2 linked regions of the Bradyrhizobium sp. AZCC 1610 genome follow. The main gene of each other region encodes a partner of the protein of the gene in region 2 in a complex. Links are inferred from orthologs where the notes say so. Each region holds a gene or a part of one and is shown on either strand. Other genes may lie near its edges. The genes, in order: V1279_RS05555 and uvrB.

Region 1 (8,819 bases), 370 kb from region 2 along the record:
CGGGGCCGGCGCTGGAGAGCCTGGCGACGCTGTCGCCCGGGGTCATCGTCTTCGTCGTCGCGATGGCCGCCGGCATGATGGCTCACGATGCCTGGCAACAGTCGCGGCTGATGGCGCAACGCGAGCGCCTGCTGGCGAGTGCGACGGACGGCTGAGATTGTAGCTCGCGGACGTTCTGCGGCCGCGATGAAGCCGCCCGGCTAATCCTGATAGGTGAACAGCCCGCGCTGCTGATAAGTCTGCCGCGGTTGATAGTAGTGGCCCTGCGGCGCCGGCGCATAGCCGCGGTTGTCGTAGTATTGCTGCTGTTGCTGCTGCTGATAGGCTTGGGTGTCGTAGACGCGGCGGCTCGGCGCCGGATAGCGCGCTTCGTTCGAGGTACCATCAGCGGGATATATATAGCCGTCGTCGGCCCGGGTCTGCGGCGCGACGCGCTGCTGTTGCGGCGTGATCACGACGGGATCGCCGGCGGCGGAATCATATTGCGGCAGTGGCGCGCGACGGGCGACGGCGGTGTTGCCGCGCGGCCGCGGATTGCGCGCCAGCGCGACCTGGGATGAACCGGACAGCGTCACCGTGGTGTTGAGCACGCCTTGCTCCTTGACCAGCGCAAAGAGTTTTGCGGCATTCTCGCGCGACAGCCGCACGCAGCCATGCGAAGCGGGAGCGCCGAGACGGTTGACGGAATCAGTGCCGTGGATGGCGTGGCCGATCTTCGTGAAGAAGATCGAGTGCGGCATCGGCGCCTCGTCGAATTCCTTGGAGTAGTGGTCCTCCTCCATGCGAAAGGCGCGGAAGCTGCCGTTCGGCGTCTCGTAGGAGGGAAGGCCCGACGACACCGGCCACCGGTACGTTTCGACGCCGTCGACGGCGACGGTCATCTGCTGGTTGTCCTTGTCGACTGTGATGGCGACCTTGGCTTGGGCCGTGCCCGAGGCAAACAGCGTCAGGGCGGCGACGGCAATGAGGAAGGAACGCATTTTACCTTTGGCCTCCAGGCCTCTGACTAAAGCTGCCGGCTCTCCGTCCCCGGCATCCAATATGCCCGGAAACCGGCACTGGTTCCAGTGGCCTGCGCCCGCAATCGTTAACGCCCGCCGCGGCGCAAACAAGGCGTCAGGACGGCGCAATCGGCGGCAAAGTGCTGACTTTTTCGCGAGCGGTGTCCCGACGGACCGTAGCCCGGGTGGAGCGAAGCGAAACCCGGGACTTCACTCGATCGCGAGAATCCCGGATTGCGCTTCACTCCATCCGGGCTACGAGTCTCGCGTCAATTCTTCAGCCGGTAACCGGTCCGGAAGATCCACCACACCAAAACCATGCAGATGGCGAGGAAGCCGAGCGTCATGCCCAGGCTCAAGGCCACGCTGACGTCGGCGATCTCGTAGAAGCTCCAGCGGAAGCCCGAGATCAGATACACCACCGGATTGAGCAGCGTGATGGTGCGCCAGCCCGACGGCAGCATGTTCACCGAGTAGAAGCTGCCGCCCAGGAAGGTCAGCGGCGTCACGATCAGCATCGGGATCATCTGCAGCTTTTCGAACCCGTCGGCCCAGATGCCGATGATGAAGCCGAACAGGCTGAAGGTCACGGCCGTCAGCACCAGGAAGGTCAGCATCCACCAGGGGTGATGGATATGCAGCGGCACGAACAGCGCCGCGGTCGCCATAATGATCAGCCCGAGGATGATGGATTTGGTCGCGGCCGCGCCGACATAGCCGATCACGATCTCGATATAGGAAACCGGCGCCGACAGGATTTCGTAGATGGTGCCGACGAATTTCGGGAAGTAGATACCGAACGAGGCGTTGGCGATGCTCTGCGTCAAGACCGACAACATCACCAGCCCCGGCACGATGAAAGTGCCGTAGCTGACGCCCTCGACCTCGGTAATGCGGGAGCCGATCGCGGCGCCGAACACCACGAAATAGAGCGAGGTGGAGACCACCGGCGAGACGATGCTCTGCAGCAGCGTGCGCCAGGTGCGGGCCATTTCGAACAGATAGATGGCGCGGATCGCACGGTAATTCATGGCGCCCTCACCAGGCTGACGAAGATGTCTTCAAGGGAAGATTGGCGGGTATCGAGGTCCGAGATGCGAATGCCGGCGTTCCTGAGGTCGTTGAGCAGGCTGGTGATGCCGGTGCGGTCGCCCTTGGTATCGTAGTCGTAGATGACCGCGTGGCCGTCGTCCGACAGTTCGAGATTGTAGGCCGCGAGCGAGGCGGGGATCGCATCGATCCTGCTTTGCAGATGCACCTTCAATTCTTTCTTGCCGAGCTTTTGCATCAGCCCGGCCTTGTCCTCGACCAGGATGATCTCGCCCTTGTTGATGACGCCGATGCGGTCGGCCATCTCCTCGGCTTCCTGGATGTAATGCGTGGTCAGGATGATGGTGACGCCGGAAGCCTGGAGTGTACGCACTACGTCCCACATGCCCTTGCGCAATTCGACGTCGACGCCCGCGGTCGGCTCATCCAGGAACAGGATCTGCGGCTCGTGCGACAGCGCCTTTGCAATCATCACGCGGCGCTTCATGCCGCCGGAGAGCGTGATGATCTTGGAGTCCTTCTTGTCCCACAGCGACAGGTCTTTCAGGACCTTTTCGATGTGCGCTGGATTCTTGGGCTTGCCGAACAGGCCGCGGCTGAAGCTGACGGTCGCCCATACGGTTTCAAAGGAATCGGTGTGCAACTCCTGCGGCACCAGCCCGATCAGCGACCGCGCGGCGCGATAGTCCCGGTTGATGTCATGGCCGCCGACGGTGACGCGGCCCTCGCTCAGATTGGCGATACCGCAGATGATGCTGATCAGCGTCGTCTTGCCCGCGCCGTTCGGCCCGAGCAGCGCGAAGATCTCGCCGCGCTTGATGTCCAGATTGATACCGTTCAGCGCCTTGAAACCGGAGCCGTAGGTCTTTGAGAGATTGGAGACGGATATGATAGGGGGCATCGCGAGCATGGCAGTCTGAAATGGAAATGTCGGCAACGACAAAGCGGCGCTTCGGCCGAATCGACGCGGGAGAGGGTGGGAACCGGGAGATAGGAACGCGCGGAGCATTCCGCAATGGTGGAATCTACTTTGCTGTAACGAAGCCTTCGCAGCGTATTTGTTCTCTGCCAGCCTCAAAACGCCGACGGTCTCCAAACTGCATATTCTTATGACGCGGGTAACAGCCATTGGCCTTGTGCGGCTTGCACAACAGACAGCCGGCGCGGGCGGACTTCGGGCGCTTGCGCTTGTGGTTCATGAGGCGAGTTTACACTCGCTCCACAAAACTATCGACCACCTTCTTCTCGCCGGCTTTCTCGAACGCAATCGTCAGCTTGTTGCCGTCGATTTTCACCACATGGCCGTAGCCGAATTTCTGGTGAAACACGCGGTCGTCGAGCGAGAATTCCGAAACCGTGCCGGTGGATTTCGCGACCAGTTCACCTTCGATCACTATCGGGCCACGCTTGTTGCGTGAGAAGGCATCGCTGCGCGAGCCTGAAAATGGCGACTGGTTTTCCTCGAAACCGCCGCGGGCCTGTCCGCGACCACTCTGGCCGCGGTTGCGATTGGCCTGTGCGCGCTGCCAGCCCGGCGTGGTGTAGCTGGAGCCGAAGGATTCGACATTGTCGAAGCGTGAGGGGCCGTAGCCGCCGCTGCCGCCCCAGCCGGAGCCGCCCTTGGACTCCGTGATCTCGACATTGGCTGAGGGCAGCTCGTCGAGAAAGCGCGACGGGATCGTGGTCGACCACGTGCCGTGGATGCGGCGATTGGTGGCGAAATAGAGTTTGGCGCGGCGGCGGGCGCGGGTCAGGCCGACATGGGCGAGGCGTCGTTCCTCTTCGAGGCCGGCGCGACCCTGTTCGTCGAGCGTGCGCTGGCTCGGAAACAGGCCTTCCTCCCAGCCGGGCAGGAACACATTGTCGAATTCGAGCCCCTTGGCCGAATGCAGCGTCATCAGCGACACTGCTTCCTCCTCGGCGCCGCCGTCGCGGTCCATCACCAGCGAGATGTGTTCGAGAAAACCTTGCAGGTTCTCGAACTCTTCCATCGAGCGCACGAGTTCCTTCAAATTATCCAGCCGGCCCGCGGCGTCGGCCGAGCGGTCCTTCTGCCACATCTCGGTATAGCCGCTCTCGTCGAGCACGATTTCGGCGAGCTCGGTATGTGTGGTGACCTCGCGCTGGGCGCGCCAGCGGTCGAATTGCGCGACCACGTCGCGCAGGCTCCCGCGCGCCTTCGGCTTCAGCTCGTCGGTCTCGACTACGGCGCGGGCGGCCTCGAACAAGGGGATGCGGCGCTTGCGGGCGTGGTCGTGCAGCATCTGCACGGTGGCGTCGCCAAGGCCGCGCTTGGGCACATTGACGATGCGCTCGAAGGCGAGGTCATCGGCGGGCGAATTGATCACGCGCAGATAGGCCAGCGCGTCGCGGATTTCAGCGCGCTCATAGAACCTGGGACCGCCGATCACGCGATAGGGCAGGCCGAGCGTGACGAAGCGATCTTCGAACTCGCGCATCTGGAACGAGGCCCGCACCAGGATCGCGACCTCGTTGAGGTTTTCCGCTGATCGCTGCAGTTCCTCGATCTCCTCGCCGATGGCGCGGGCTTCCTCTTCCGAATCCCAGGAGCCTGTTACGGTGACCTTCTCGCCGTCGACATCCTCGGTGCGCAGCGTCTTGCCGAGACGGCCTTCATTGTGCGCGATCAGATGCGAGGCGGCGGCCAGGATGTGACCTGTCGAGCGGTAATTGCGCTCGAGGCGGATGACTTTTGCGCCGGGAAAATCGTGATCGAAGCGCAGGATGTTGTCGACCTCCGCGCCGCGCCAGCCATAGATCGACTGGTCGTCGTCGCCGACGCAGCAGATGTTCTTGAGGGGAGCGGCGGGGGCGTTCTTCTCCCTCTCCCCGTCCTTCACGGGGTCGAGACGAGCGGAGCTCGCTCTTAGAGGGTCGGGGTGAGGGGCTCCTTCCACGAGCTCAGCCTGCGAAGAGTCCCCCTCACCCGGATTGCTTTGCAATCCGACCTCTCCCCGCAAGTGGGGCGAGGTGATCTCGCCCGGAATGATCGCGGAAAGCGGGACCCCCGGCCGCGACGGCGCCTGCGACAGCAGCCGGAGCCATAGATACTGCGCGACGTTGGTGTCCTGATATTCGTCGACCAGAATGAACTTGAAGCGGTTCTGGTACTGCCGCAGCACATCGGGGTTTTCACGAAACAGCCGGATGTTCTCTAGCAGCAGATCGCCGAAATCGGCGGCGTTGAGGATTTTCAGCCGCTCCTGGTAGCTGGCGTAGAGTTTGCCGCCCTTGCCGTTGCCGAACATGACGGCTTCGCCCGCCGGCACCTGGCCGGGCGTCAAGCCGCGGTTCTTCCAGCCGTCGATCAGTCCGGCCAGCATGCGTGCGGGCCAGCGCTTGTCGTCGATGTTCTCGGCCTGCAGCAATTGCTTCAAGAGCCGCACCTGATCGTCGACATCGAGCACGGTGAAATTGGATTTGAGCTGCACCAGCTCGGCGTGGAAGCGCAGGATGCGGCCCCCGATCGAGTGGAAAGTGCCGAGCCACGGCATGCCCTCCACGGCCTGGCCAAGCATCTGGCCGAGGCGCAGCTTCATCTCGCGCGCGGCCTTGTTGGTGAAGGTCACCGACAGGATTTCATGCGGGCGAGCCCGGCCCTGACTCAGGATGTGGGCGATCCGCGTGGTCAGCACGCGGGTCTTGCCGGTGCCGGCGCCGGCCAGCACCAGAACCGGTCCGTCCAGCGTCTCGACCGCCTCGCGCTGTTCGGGATTGAGCCCGTTCAGATATTGCGGGCCGGCCGCGGCCCGCGCACGCGCGGCGATGCCGCCAGCCGCTGGCTGGTGCTCGGGGACGCCGCGATGGGGCAGTTTGCTCGGCTCGGTCATGCTCGAATCGTGTTGGCCCCACGATGGCACCGTGAGGCGGTAAAGGGGAGCCTTCTTAGCAGGGATTGAGGGCCATATAGGGCCTCGCCGGCCGTTTTGACAGGTTTATGCGATCGCGTTTGCAGGCCGGATTTTGAGGCTACGCTGCGATTTTGTTCCGCCGGAATCGTCAAATTTCGCGATTTTGCCGCCCGGAACCAACATTACCGGCCCGGATTGGTCCTGTAGGCGATGCGCGACGCTTCAGTCGTTGCCGTCGCGAAAGCAACAGCCAATTGAGGTCATGTGATGTTGAGCTGGGTCGTTACGTTTCTGGTCATCGCATTGATCGCGGGTGTTCTGGGCTACGGTGGCATCGCCGGCGCTTCCGTTGACATCGCCAAGGCGATCTTCTTTATCGCCGTGATCCTGTTTCTGGTCTCAGCGGTGGTCGGAGTGGTGCGCGGACGCAGCAACGTCTAGCGACCGGATGGGCTATCTCAGGGCATCGCGACTTTGCGGCCGATGCCCTCGGGCCGCGGAACCGCCGCATGAGAATCCCCCACCGCCTGGATGCGGGCGCGGATGTCGGGCGGGAAGGGCGCCACTTTCCGCGCATTCATGTCCATATGGAGCGTCATGTTTTCCGACGTCGCGGAGAGCCAGCCGTCGGTCGCCTGCCGCAATTCCTCGAACGTATGCAGCCGCTTCTCGTCATGGCCTAACAGATAAACCGAAATCTGAACGGGATCGCCAAGGTGAATCTCGCGCAGATAGCGAACATGGCATTCGGCGGTAAAGGTCGAGCAGTGGCGTTCCTTCATGTAGGCCGGCCCGATCCCGAGTTGCAGCCACATCTCGTCGATCGCGCGGTCCATCATGACGTTGTAATAGGCCATGTTGAGGTGGCCGTTGTAGTCGATCCATTGCGGTTCGATCTGCATCACCGAGGACAGGAACGGGGCCGGCGGCAGCGGCATATCCTTCAAATCATCCTTGGCGGCGGCAGCGGTCGTCATCATCCATCCCTTTGTTTTTGCGGGTCTCTTGACCCCCCTTATATCCTTTGCCACGGTCCGCTCAAATCCGGAGGAACTTGGCGTGGCGACGACGATATCGAATAATTTAAAGCGGCCGGAGCCGCAGGCGCTGGCAAGCGCCATTGAGGCGCTGGCGGCGCGATTCGGCAATCGGCTGATCACCTCGCAGGCGGTGCGCGAACAGCACGCCCATACCACCACCTGGTTGCCGACGCAGCCGCCTGATGCCGTGGTGATGGCGCAGGAAGCCGTCGACATCCAGGACCTGGTGCGGATCTGCGCCAAACACTCCGTTCCCGTGATTGCGTTCGGCACCGGCACTTCGCTGGAGGGCCAGGTCAATGCGCCCGCCGGCGGCGTCTGCATCGACCTGCGCGACATGAACCGGATTCTCGAAGTTCATGCCGAGGACCTTGATTGCGTGATCCAGCCAGGTGTGACCCGCAAGGCGCTGAACGAGCATCTGCGCGACCAGGGGCTGTTCTTCCCGATCGATCCCGGCGCCGACGCTTCGCTCGGCGGCATGGCCTCGACGCGGGCCTCAGGGACCAACGCGGTGCGTTACGGCACCATCCGCGACAACGTGCTGGCGCTCAAAGTGGTGCGCGGCGACGGCGAGATCATCACGACGGGCACGCGGGCGAAGAAATCAGCGGCCGGTTACGACCTGACGCATCTGTTCGTCGGTGCCGAGGGCACGCTCGGCATCATCTCCGAACTTACCATCAAGCTGCGCGGTATCCCCGAGACGATCGCAGCCGCCGCCTGTTCGTTCGAAACCGTGCGCGGCGCCTGTCAGGCGACCATCCTGGCCATCCAGACCGGCATTCCGCTCGCGCGGATCGAACTGCTCAACGCCGAGCAGGTCCGCGCTTGCAATTCCTATTCGAAGCTGACCCTGCCGGAGACGCCGCTGCTGCTTCTGGAATTTCATGGCAGCGAGGTCGAGGTGGCCGAGCAGTCCAGGAATTTCGGCGAGATCGCCAGGGAATGCGGCGGCGGCGATTTCACCTGGACAACCAAGCCCGAGGACCGCACAAAACTCTGGCAGGCGCGGCATGACGCCTATTGGTCGGTCAAGGCGCTGCGCCCCGGCGCGGGCGTGGTCGCGACCGACGTTTGCGTGCCGATCTCAAGGCTGGCGGATTGCGTCACCGAGACCGAGGACGATCTGAAGCGGCTCAATCTGCTGTCGCCGATCGTCGGCCATGTCGGCGACGGCAACTTCCACTGCTCGCTGGTCTGCGACGTCGACAATGCGGAAGAAATGGCGCGCGGCGAGGACTTCATGCATCGCCTGGTCGAGCGGGCGCAGTCGATGGGCGGCACCTGCACCGGCGAGCACGGCATCGGGCAGGGCAAGCAGAAATACCTCGAGGCCGAACTCGGTCCCGAGGCGATCGACGCCATGCGTGCGCTGAAGCAGGCGCTCGACCCGCAGAACATTTTCAATCCCGGCAAGATCGTGCCGGTGAACTAACCGCGCCCGGGGCCCGCCACCTTCGCGCTGAAACCGCAGGTGGCGGTCGAAGTCCTGCAACGGCGTTGTTCGCTCAAGGGTTGTACATTGTGGCGGCTGTCGCAGTTTGGTTCCAAACATAGCCTCGTTCCGACACAGCGCCGCCCGACTTAAACATCGTCGCGCCCGAAGTTCCCTCTTCAGCTTGGTTCCGCAACATGTGTTGCGTGTGTCGTGCGTGATGAGGTGCGTTGATGCGTTTTGTTTCCTGGGGGATTGTTGCGGCTTGTGGCTTTTTACTGGCAGGACCGGCGGCGAAGGCTACCGATCTTCGTATTCCGGACCTGCCTTCGCCTCACTATAACTGGACCGGATTCTATGCCGGCGTTTACGGCGGCGGAGCGTATGCGGCGTGGGCCGCCGATTACTGCCGGAATGG
Region 2 (9,160 bases):
TAGCCCGCGACCGTCGTGATCAGCCGGTTCGCCCAGGTGCGAAACTGCGCATCGCTCATCGCTTCCAGGATGCGCCGCGCCAGCGTGGTGCCGAGCATCGAGGCGGCGATGGCGACCACAGCCAGCATCGGATCGAGCGTCGCCGCCTGGTCGACGATGCCGCCGAAATAGATCAGTTTTGTCAGATGGCTGGCGACCTGGCAGGTGGCCTTGGTGGCGACCACCTCGCGGCGGCCGAAATTGCCGCCGATAAAGAACGTATCCATCAAGGGACCGGAGACGCCGGTCATCAGCATCAGGCCCATGCAGATGAAGCCGTAGAACGAGCCCTGCCAGATGCTGTCGGGGTTGGGCTTGAGGTTCTTCGGCATCAGCCGCGCCATGAACGGCGTCACCCCGAGCAGCAGCAGCGCGATCGGCTTGTCCGGCACGTAACGGGCGATCGACCAGACACCGAGCGCCAGCGCGCAGCCGATCAGATAGACGAACACCGGCCGCCAGCGGATATGCGCCCGCCACAGAAAGGCGCGCCAGCCGTTCGAGGCCATCTGCGTGATCGCGTGCAGCACCATCGCGGTGGGCAGCGGCATCAGCATCAACAGCACGCCGATCAGGATCATCCCGCCGGCCATGCCGAACAGGCCCGACAGGAACGCTGTCGCGACCATCAACGCACCGAGGGCTGCGATCATGAGGGGCGTCAAGAGAATCTCCTGCATCAGCCAGCTCAGGTCGAGGTGCCGGCGTCTTCTCCTTCTCCCCGCCCTTCGCGGGGAGAAGGTCGGGATGAGGGGCTGCTTCCGCAAACTCGGTGACAGTCGGACTCGCGGAAGCAGCCCCTCACCCGGCGCTTCGCGCCGACCTCTCCCCGCGAAGAGCGGGGCGAGGTTGAAAAGAACCGCACCGATTCAACCCAAGGCTATCAAAGCCACTATGGCTATTCTTCTGCCTCGCTTGTGACATCGGCGCAAACTGAGTTATCTTGCCCTGGCATCAGTTTTCCTGAGGGTTATGTGCGGCGGCTGCTCTTTCTCAACGGTATCAAGGCGTTCGAGGCTGCGGCCAGGACCGGCAGCTTTGCCGCCGCCGGCGCCGAGCTCAGCGTATCCGCCGCCGCCGTCAGCCGGATGGTGCATCTGCTGGAAGAGCGGCTGGGGGTTGCGCTGTTCGAGCGCAAGGCCAACCGCCTCGTCACCACGGCGGCGGGCCGCGCCTATCAGGGCGGGCTGACGCCGATCTTCGACGCGCTGGCGAGCCTGACCGCGCAGGTCACCGCGCCCTCCAGCGTGCGCGTGCTGACCATCGGCGTAGGTCCCACCTTTGCGATGAAGTGGCTGATCCCGCGGCTGGCGGATTTCCGCAAACACGAGCCGGATATCGACGTCCGCATCACCACCGGCGGCGCCGCGGTGCCGTTCGGCGAGGACTGGAGCTGCGGCATCAAGCTCGGCGGCGGCGAATGGCCCGGCCTGATCGCCGAACCATTATTCGCCGCCGACCTGCTGCCGGTATGCGCGCCGCGGCTTGCGGCCGCGCTCAAACGTCCCGGCGATCTGAAGGGGCCGACCTTGCTCCGGGTTGTGCATTCGCCCGACGACTGGCCGTCATGGCTCGAGGCTGCCGGCACAGCCCGCATCACCGCCCGCGGACCGGAGTTCGAGTTTTACGGCCAGGCGCTGCAGGCCGCCGTCGACGGCCTCGGCATCGCCATGGGCATCCGCCCCTATATCGACGACGACCTCGCCGCCGGCCGGCTGGTCGCGCCGTTTGCGTTAAGCGTGCCGAAAGGCATGCGCTGGTATCTGGTCTATCGCGGCTTCAGCACGGGGCAGCGCGATTTCGCCGCGTTCCGGCGCTGGATTATCCGCGCGGCGGCAGAGCCCGCCACGCGGCGCAGGGGTCAGAGACATGCCGGATGAAAAAATCGAAACGCTCGTGATCGGCGGCGGTCAGGCCGGGTTGGTGATGAGCCACCGGCTGAAGGAGCGCGGGCTTTCGCACCTCGTGCTCGAGCGCCATCGGATCGCCGAGCGCTGGCGCAGCGAACGTTGGGACGGGCTGAAATTCCAGTTTCCCAACTGGTCGGTGCGGCTGCCGGACTTTCCGTTTCCGCACAGCGATCCGGATGCGTTTGCAGACACGGCCGACATCATCAGATACATCGAGGCCTATGCCGGTTTTGTCGCGCCCCCGATCCGCTGCGGCGTCGCGGTGACGCGGCTGTCGCAGCGTGAGCGCGCAGGTTTCGTCGCCGAGACCACCGACGGCACGATCGCGGCGGACAATGTCGTCGTCGCCACCGGTCCCTATCAGCGCAACCTCGTCCCGGACCTGCTGGGCGGTCATCCCGTGTTCCAGGTCCATGCCGCTGACTACAAGAATCCTGGACAGCTTCCGCCGGGCGCGGTGCTGGTCGCCGGCGCCGGCGCATCGGGCGCGCAGATTGCCGAGGAATTGTTGCAGGCCGGCCGCCGCGTCTACCTCTCGGTCGCACGCCACCGCCGCCTGCCGCGCCGCTACCGCGGCCGCGACCTGATCTGGTGGCTCGCCGACATGCGCCTCGATCAGGTCACGCCGGAGGAGCGTGGGCCCGCGCGCCTGGGCCCTGTGATTTCGGGCGCCTATGGCGGCCGCACCATCGACTTCCGCAACTTCGCCGCCGACGGCATGATCCTGGTGGGACGCCTCGAGGCGGCGCATCGCGGCGTGATCGGGATTGCACCCGGCCTTGCCCAAAACCTTGCCGACGCCGACCTCGTCTACACCACCTTCCTCGATACGGTGGACGCGTATGTGAAACGGCGCCGCATGGAGGTGCCCGAAGACCCCGACGCCCGCGCGACGTTCGCCGATCCGCCTTGCGTCACCGCACCGCTCACGCGCCTCGACCTCGCTGCGGAAGGCATCTCCGCGGTGATCTGGGCCACCGGCTACGGCGTCGATTTCGGCTGGATCGATCTTGCGGTCACCGACGCCAAAGGCGAGGCCGTCCACCGCAACGGCATATCCGCCGTGCCGGGCCTGTATTTCCTCGGCCTGCAATGGCTGTCGAAGATGAATTCCTCGTTCCTGTCGGGCGTCGGCGACGACGCGGAAGTGCTCGCCGATCATATTCTCGCGCGGCGGTGAGAGTTCTCGTGTCCCGGACGCGGTGCAGCCTAGGCGATGCGTAGCATCGTCTGGTAACGCTGCTCCGCAGAGCCGGGACCCACAACCATCTCGCCCGAACCTATGGACCCCGGAACGGCAGCGCATCACGCCGCAAAAGCGGCGCGCTGCGCTGCATCCGGGGAACGCGACCCGCAAAAATCAACCGATATGTGAACCCGTTCACAAAGTCCCTGACTCAGCCGTGTTCTTCTGCCGTCATGGGCAACTCCGGGGGACAAGCCATGATCTATGGCGGCTTTGAAATTCAGTCGTTCGAAGCAGGAAGAGGGCTATGGCACGCCAGGATTCAACGGGCCGACCAGGAGCCGGTCATGATCGATGGAATGGCGTTTCCGACGCTCGAAGTCGGTTTCGCCTGGTCGGATCCGGAAGCGGCGATCGCGGATGCGAAAGCCCATATCGATCGTTTCAAGCCGCGGTTCGTGAATCCGTAAGCGCCACTGCTGGAATTAGCGGCCGCGCGCTGGCCGGCCGAATCTCCATACCCCCTCCCGAACAGACCCTGCAGGCGACGCCGGTGCTCTCGAACTGTCCGGACTGCAGCGCCTCGCTCGCGGTCCTGCGCATCATCCCCGGCCGCGCCGGCGTCGAATACTGGACCATGCGATGCACCCGTTGCGGCGGGATCCATCTGGATATCGTCAATCACTCGACCGCTCCGCTGACGACTTAACGCGACGGTTCCGAATCGGCTTGCTGACATCTGCTGACATGACGACGCGCAGCATCGCGCGCGAGGCCGTTTGCCCTTTTCTCGCTGGCTGACTCATCCCATATTCGCCGGATGGCGAAGAAACCTGACACCCCCAAAAAGCCCGGCAAGACTCCCAAATCCAAGGCGCATCGGCCGGACGTGCAGCCGATCGGGCCGTCGCTGGCCGAACTGCTCAATCCCGCGATCAACCGCGGCGATGCTGGCATGGGCTCGGGCACCGGCCTGCAGCCGCCGCCGGACAATTCGTGGGACCGCCGCGCCGGCGGCGAGGCGGCTGCGCATCGCGCGCGCGCTTCGACCAAGGGAACCAGCGAAGACGTTGCCAAACGCGATGTACTGCCATCTGCGACCAAAGGTCTGGAAGAGGCCCCCCAGGCCAATTACGGCACCTCGGCGACCATCCCGACGCTCGACCCCGAACTCGCGCGCCAGCTCGGCCTGCCGACGGCGGAAGACGACGACGAGGCGCTGGCGCGGCCGCCGCGCAACAAGATGGAAGCGCTCGGCGTCAAGGCCACCGCCGATGCCCTGGAGAATCTGATCCGCGACGGCCGCCCGGAATTCAAGGGCGATGACGGCCAGATCAGAGTCTGGGCCCCGCACCGGCCGCCGCGCCCGGAAAAATCCGAGGGCGGCGTACGCTTCGAGATCAAGTCCGAATATGAGCCAAAGGGCGACCAGCCGACCGCGATCAAGGAATTAGTCGAAGGCATCAACCGCAACGACCGCACCCAAGTGCTGCTTGGCGTCACCGGCTCGGGCAAAACCTACACCATGGCCAAGGTGATCGAGGCGACGCAGCGCCCCGCCATCATCCTGGCGCCGAACAAGACGCTGGCCGCCCAGCTCTATGGCGAGTTCAAGAGCTTCTTCCCCGACAACGCCGTCGAATACTTTGTCTCCTACTACGACTACTACCAGCCCGAGGCCTACGTCCCGCGCACCGACACCTATATCGAAAAAGACTCGTCCATCAACGAGCAGATCGACCGCATGCGCCACTCGGCGACGCGTGCGCTCCTGGAACGCGACGACGTCATCATCGTCGCCTCCGTCTCCTGCATCTACGGTATCGGCTCGGTCGAGACCTACACCGCGATGACGTTCGCACTGAAGAAGGGCGAGCGCATCGACCAGCGGCAATTGATCGCCGACCTCGTGGCGCTGCAATACAAGCGCACCCAGGCCGACTTTACCCGCGGCACCTTTCGCGTCCGCGGCGACGTCATCGACATCTTCCCGGCGCACTATGAAGACCGCGCCTGGCGCGTGAACCTGTTCGGCGACACCGTCGAAAATATCGAGGAGTTCGATCCGCTCACCGGCCACAAGCAGGACGATCTCGAATTCATCAAGATCTACGCCAACTCGCACTATGTGACGCCGCGCCCGACCTTGGTGCAGGCGATCAAGTCGATCAAGAGCGAACTGAAATTGCGGCTCGACGAACTCAACAACCATGGCCGCCTGTTGGAAGCGCAGCGGCTGGAGCAGCGCACCACCTTCGATCTCGAAATGATGGAAGCGACCGGAAGCTGCGCCGGCATCGAAAACTATTCGCGCTACCTCACCGGACGCCGCCCCGGCGAGCCGCCGCCGACGCTGTTCGAATACGTGCCTGACAACGCGCTGGTGTTCGCCGACGAAAGCCACGTCACCGTGCCGCAGATCGGCGGCATGTTCAAAGGCGACTTCCGCCGCAAGGCGACGCTCGCCGAATACGGCTTCCGCCTGCCCTCCTGCATGGACAACCGTCCGCTGCGGTTCGAGGAATGGGACATGATGCGCCCGCAGAGCGTCGCGGTGTCGGCGACCCCGAGCGGCTGGGAACTGAACGAAAGCGGCGGCGTGTTCGTCGAGCAGGTGATCCGCCCGACCGGGCTGATCGACCCACCGGTCAACATTCGCCCGGCCCGCACGCAGGTCGACGATCTCGTCGGCGAGGTGCGCGCCACCGCCGCAGCCGGTTATCGCTCGCTGATCACGGTGCTGACAAAGCGGATGGCGGAAGACCTCACCGAATATCTGCACGAGCAGGGCATTCGCGTGCGCTACATGCACAGTGATATCGACACGATCGAGCGCATCGAGATTATCAGAGACCTGCGCCTCGGCGCGTTCGACGCACTGGTCGGCATCAATCTGTTGCGCGAGGGCCTCGACATTCCCGAGTGCGCGCTGGTCGCGATCCTCGACGCCGACAAGGAGGGCTTTTTGCGCAGCGAGACCTCGCTGATCCAGACCATCGGCCGCGCCGCGCGCAATGTCGACGGCAAGGTGATCCTCTATGCCGATCAGATGACCGGCTCGATGGAGCGCGCCATCGCCGAGACCGACCGCCGCCGCGAGAAGCAGGTCGAATACAACACCGCGCACGGCATCACCCCGGAGAGCATCAAGAAGTCGATCGGCGACATCATGAACTCTGTCTACGAGCGCGACCACGTGCTGGTCGAGATCGGCGACGGCGGCATGGCCGACGATGTGATCTCGATCGGCCACAATTTCGAGGCTGTTCTCTCCGACCTCGAAACCCGCATGCGCGAAGCCGCCGCCGATCTGAACTTCGAGGAAGCCGCCCGCCTCCGCGACGAAGTCAAACGCCTCCGCGCGACGGAAATGGCCGTCGTCGACGACCCGACCGCGAAGCAACGCGCCGTGCAAGGCAAGGCGGGGGCGTATGCGGGAACGAAGAAATACGGCGAGGCGGCGAATTTGCCGGTCAGCGCGATGAAGAAGAAGAGCGTCTCTTCAGCGCTCAAGGCCAGCCGAGGCGGCGCTCCCACTTCCCCCTCGCCCCGTTCTTCACGGGGTCGAGACGAGCGAAGCTCGCTCTTAGAGGGTCGGGGTGAGGGGCAATCCACGGGTGGTGCTGGTGCTAGCCCCTCCAAAATCCACAAACCCCACCTAGACGAAATGCACGGCCCAGAGTCCCTGCCCTTCCGCCCCGCCGGCGCCAAGCCGCGCAAGCCCGAGCCCGCCAGCGGCAGCAAAATCTTCCAGCCCACCGACTCCCGCCAATCCGGCCCCGAGTTCGGCCCCGCCCCCCGCTCAAGCGGCGGCGCACCGGGACATCGCGGTGGGTGGAAGAAGAGGTAGGAGATCAATGATCGCTACCCGGCAGTCTTCGTTCGCAATGGACGGAAGTCCTTGCGACTCAACCGCGCGTCATGACCCGCGGCCAGCACATCAAAACCGGTTCACCGCTGTTCTTGAAGAATCGGCGCACCGAGTTCATCGAAACGAAAGAGCTGAAACACCCGCTGGCCATTGAAGTCGAGCACTCTCAAATCATCGGTCTCGCGCAGACCGCTCTCGACCGCTTGAAAATGCCCGCCGTAGCGCTCCTTGGCGAGCGACACTGGAACCTCAAACGCGACGAACTTGCCAACCCCTTTGTGCCTGAGCTCCTCGAGAAGCTTCGGATCATGTAAGGACTCGTGCGACGTGAGAATGAGCAGCGGCCCACTCGCCGTGAGCAGCAAAAGCGATTTCATCGGACTCTCCTTCGCGGTTGGACTGAATTCACGCCTCATGTTCAGTCTGGTTGGACGGTGTCGCCGACGCGCCCAGTATAAGCCAGTTCACCGTTGATAACGATTCCGGGTGGACATGATCTTGTACTCTTGGGCGGACCCGGATGCTCGGCCGCATCGAGGTAAGTGACGCGCATGTCCGGAAGTCGGGTTCACGATTCCACCATTCGCTTATGCGCGGCCATCTCCACCGCAACAGCCTAGGGGGTACCTACACCGTGCCTGTGCCCACAGGATCATTGCACCACACGCGTGGATTGTATTAGGATCAAATTGGGGGAAGAGATGGCGGAGTTGACCGAATACGAGCTGCGCTTCCTATCGAGCCAACGCATCGACGAGAGCGAGGTCATGGACTGCGCCGACATGTCGCCGCGCCGCTACAAGTGGGCGATGGAGGAAGAGGGCTACCTCTTCTGCATCGCTCCGCGCTCCTGCTACACGAACCACCGCCTTCGTAGCCGCGTGGGGCACTGCATTGAGTGTGATACGGCACGCATCGCGTTCGTTCGGCGGCATCACGCCGAAGCTTACATTTACATAGCCGGTTCGCTCGGCTCAAGAGTAGTGAAGGTCGGCAACGCACTCTGGCCTGAGCGTCGGGTTTCCGCGCTCAATTCGCGCTGCTACGGCAGCATCCGGGATTGGGTAATGCTCTACCACATTAAGTTCGTCGACGCGGGCAAGGTCGAGTTCGGAGCGCATCGCCGCCTATTCGGCTATCGACGTGGCCGCCAAGAGATATTCAGATGCAACTACGAGCTTGCGCGCAAGGCTCTCACGGAAGCGGCAACGGGTTATGCCGGTCAAGACGAATGGGAGCATCGATACGCGGCGATACGGTATGGATTCGACCATGAATAAGTAACCGATCAGCGACCATCGATCCGATGATTGTTCGGGCTCGCACCAGATCGTGCAGCCCGCATCGAAGTAAATGGAAGAAGCCAAAATTCTTTGGGTGACAGAGTTGCCGCTTACCATCAACACAAACCAAATTCCGGGCCTGATCACTTGGTTTAACGGCTTCATCGGGTTTCGCGACATTCAAAAGCGGATCGAACGCGTCGAAGCAAAACTTCAAGATATCGGCTTTGATGTACCAGCACTGAATCGAAGATATTATTTTCACTCAACCTACAAAAGCCTTGTCATTCGAAATCGGACGTACGGCAGAATTGATGTCAAAAATCCCAATAACAATCGAGCCTTAACACTTATTGGAGCGGTAAGAGAATTTTCTACGCAGCTCAATTCAAAGCAACAGGAGCGATTGCGTGCCCGGATTATAGGATCGCTCGATCCAGATCGAGATATCCGCGAATTTGAACATGAAATGCGAGCGTTTGTTCACTACAAGGGAGCAGGGCTATCCGTCATTCCTTCCGACGGAGATAACGACGGACGGTTTGATTTTCTGGTCAAGGGGAGTAAGGGCGAATTCGAACTAGAATGTAAGACGTTTTCCGAAAGTATTGGCAATGCCATTTCGATAGATGACAGCATACATGTATTCAGGGCTTTTAAGCGCACGCTGCATCAACAATCTAATTTCAGGGAAAGCGGAATTATCACTCTGACTTTTCCAAAACGTCCAGAAATGTCCGAAGGACAGGTCGCAACCGTTATCACCGGATTCCTTTCTGGCGCCTCCGGAGCGATAGAACGTGATAACTACTCGATAACGTTTGAGAGACGCAGCGATTGGGAAGCTCTACTTCAGAATAAGATGCGAGAA

Evidence for each region.
Region 1: the proteins of uvrB (region 2) and V1279_RS05555 are in contact, whole or in part, in a crystal structure (PDB 7EGT), measured with the Thermus thermophilus proteins. The link is inferred for Bradyrhizobium sp. AZCC 1610 from one-to-one orthologs. Residues at the interface, in WP_096411307.1 of Thermus thermophilus: Glu23, Leu25, Arg26, Asp27, Gly28, Glu29, Arg30, Phe31, Arg55, Glu326, Asp327, Phe328, Glu379, Ser382, Gln383, His398, Gly400, Arg401; in WP_096412145.1 of Thermus thermophilus: His654, Arg656, Phe657, Gln666, Asp668, Glu669, Lys680, Arg681, Leu682, Ser683, Lys685, Tyr686, Ala687.

Annotation. Positions count from the first base shown.
Region 1 is NZ_JAZHRR010000001.1:1,104,719-1,113,537, forward strand. The notes cover bases 3,060-6,253. They hold V1279_RS05555 (ATP-dependent helicase), read right to left. Parts: upstream 5,903-6,253; coding sequence 3,260-5,902; downstream 3,060-3,259. Other genes in these bases: V1279_RS05560 (DUF1328 domain-containing protein), read left to right, coding at 6,191-6,253. In the rest of the region: V1279_RS05535 (DUF6691 family protein), read left to right, coding at 1-155; V1279_RS05540 (L,D-transpeptidase), read right to left, coding at 201-980; V1279_RS05545 (ABC transporter permease), read right to left, coding at 1,271-2,032; V1279_RS05550 (ABC transporter ATP-binding protein), read right to left, coding at 2,029-2,952; more of V1279_RS05560, read left to right, coding at 6,254-6,364; V1279_RS05565 (thioesterase family protein), read right to left, coding at 6,382-6,900; V1279_RS05570 (FAD-binding oxidoreductase), read left to right, coding at 6,983-8,401; V1279_RS05575 (outer membrane protein), read left to right, coding at 8,635-8,819. UniProt on the Escherichia coli protein: A helicase with DNA-dependent ATPase activity. Unwinds DNA duplexes with 3'-5' polarity. Translocates on single-stranded DNA with 3'-5' polarity. Initiates unwinding more efficiently from a nicked substrate than double-stranded DNA.
Region 2 is NZ_JAZHRR010000001.1:733,290-742,449, reverse strand. What follows is about bases 3,651-7,185. They hold uvrB (excinuclease ABC subunit UvrB), read left to right. Parts: upstream 3,651-3,955; coding sequence 3,956-6,985; downstream 6,986-7,185. Other genes in these bases: V1279_RS03685 (cytosolic protein), read right to left, coding at 7,087-7,185; V1279_RS03695 (hypothetical protein), read left to right, coding at 3,689-3,844. Outside these bases: V1279_RS03715 (sulfite exporter TauE/SafE family protein), read right to left, coding at 1-704; V1279_RS03710 (LysR substrate-binding domain-containing protein), read left to right, coding at 1,014-1,919; V1279_RS03705 (NAD(P)-binding domain-containing protein), read left to right, coding at 1,909-3,129; V1279_RS03700 (hypothetical protein), read left to right, coding at 3,483-3,605; more of V1279_RS03685, read right to left, coding at 7,186-7,383; V1279_RS03680 (GIY-YIG nuclease family protein), read left to right, coding at 7,708-8,286; V1279_RS03675 (hypothetical protein), read left to right, coding at 8,360-9,160. UniProt on the Escherichia coli protein: The UvrABC repair system catalyzes the recognition and processing of DNA lesions. A damage recognition complex composed of 2 UvrA and 2 UvrB subunits scans DNA for abnormalities.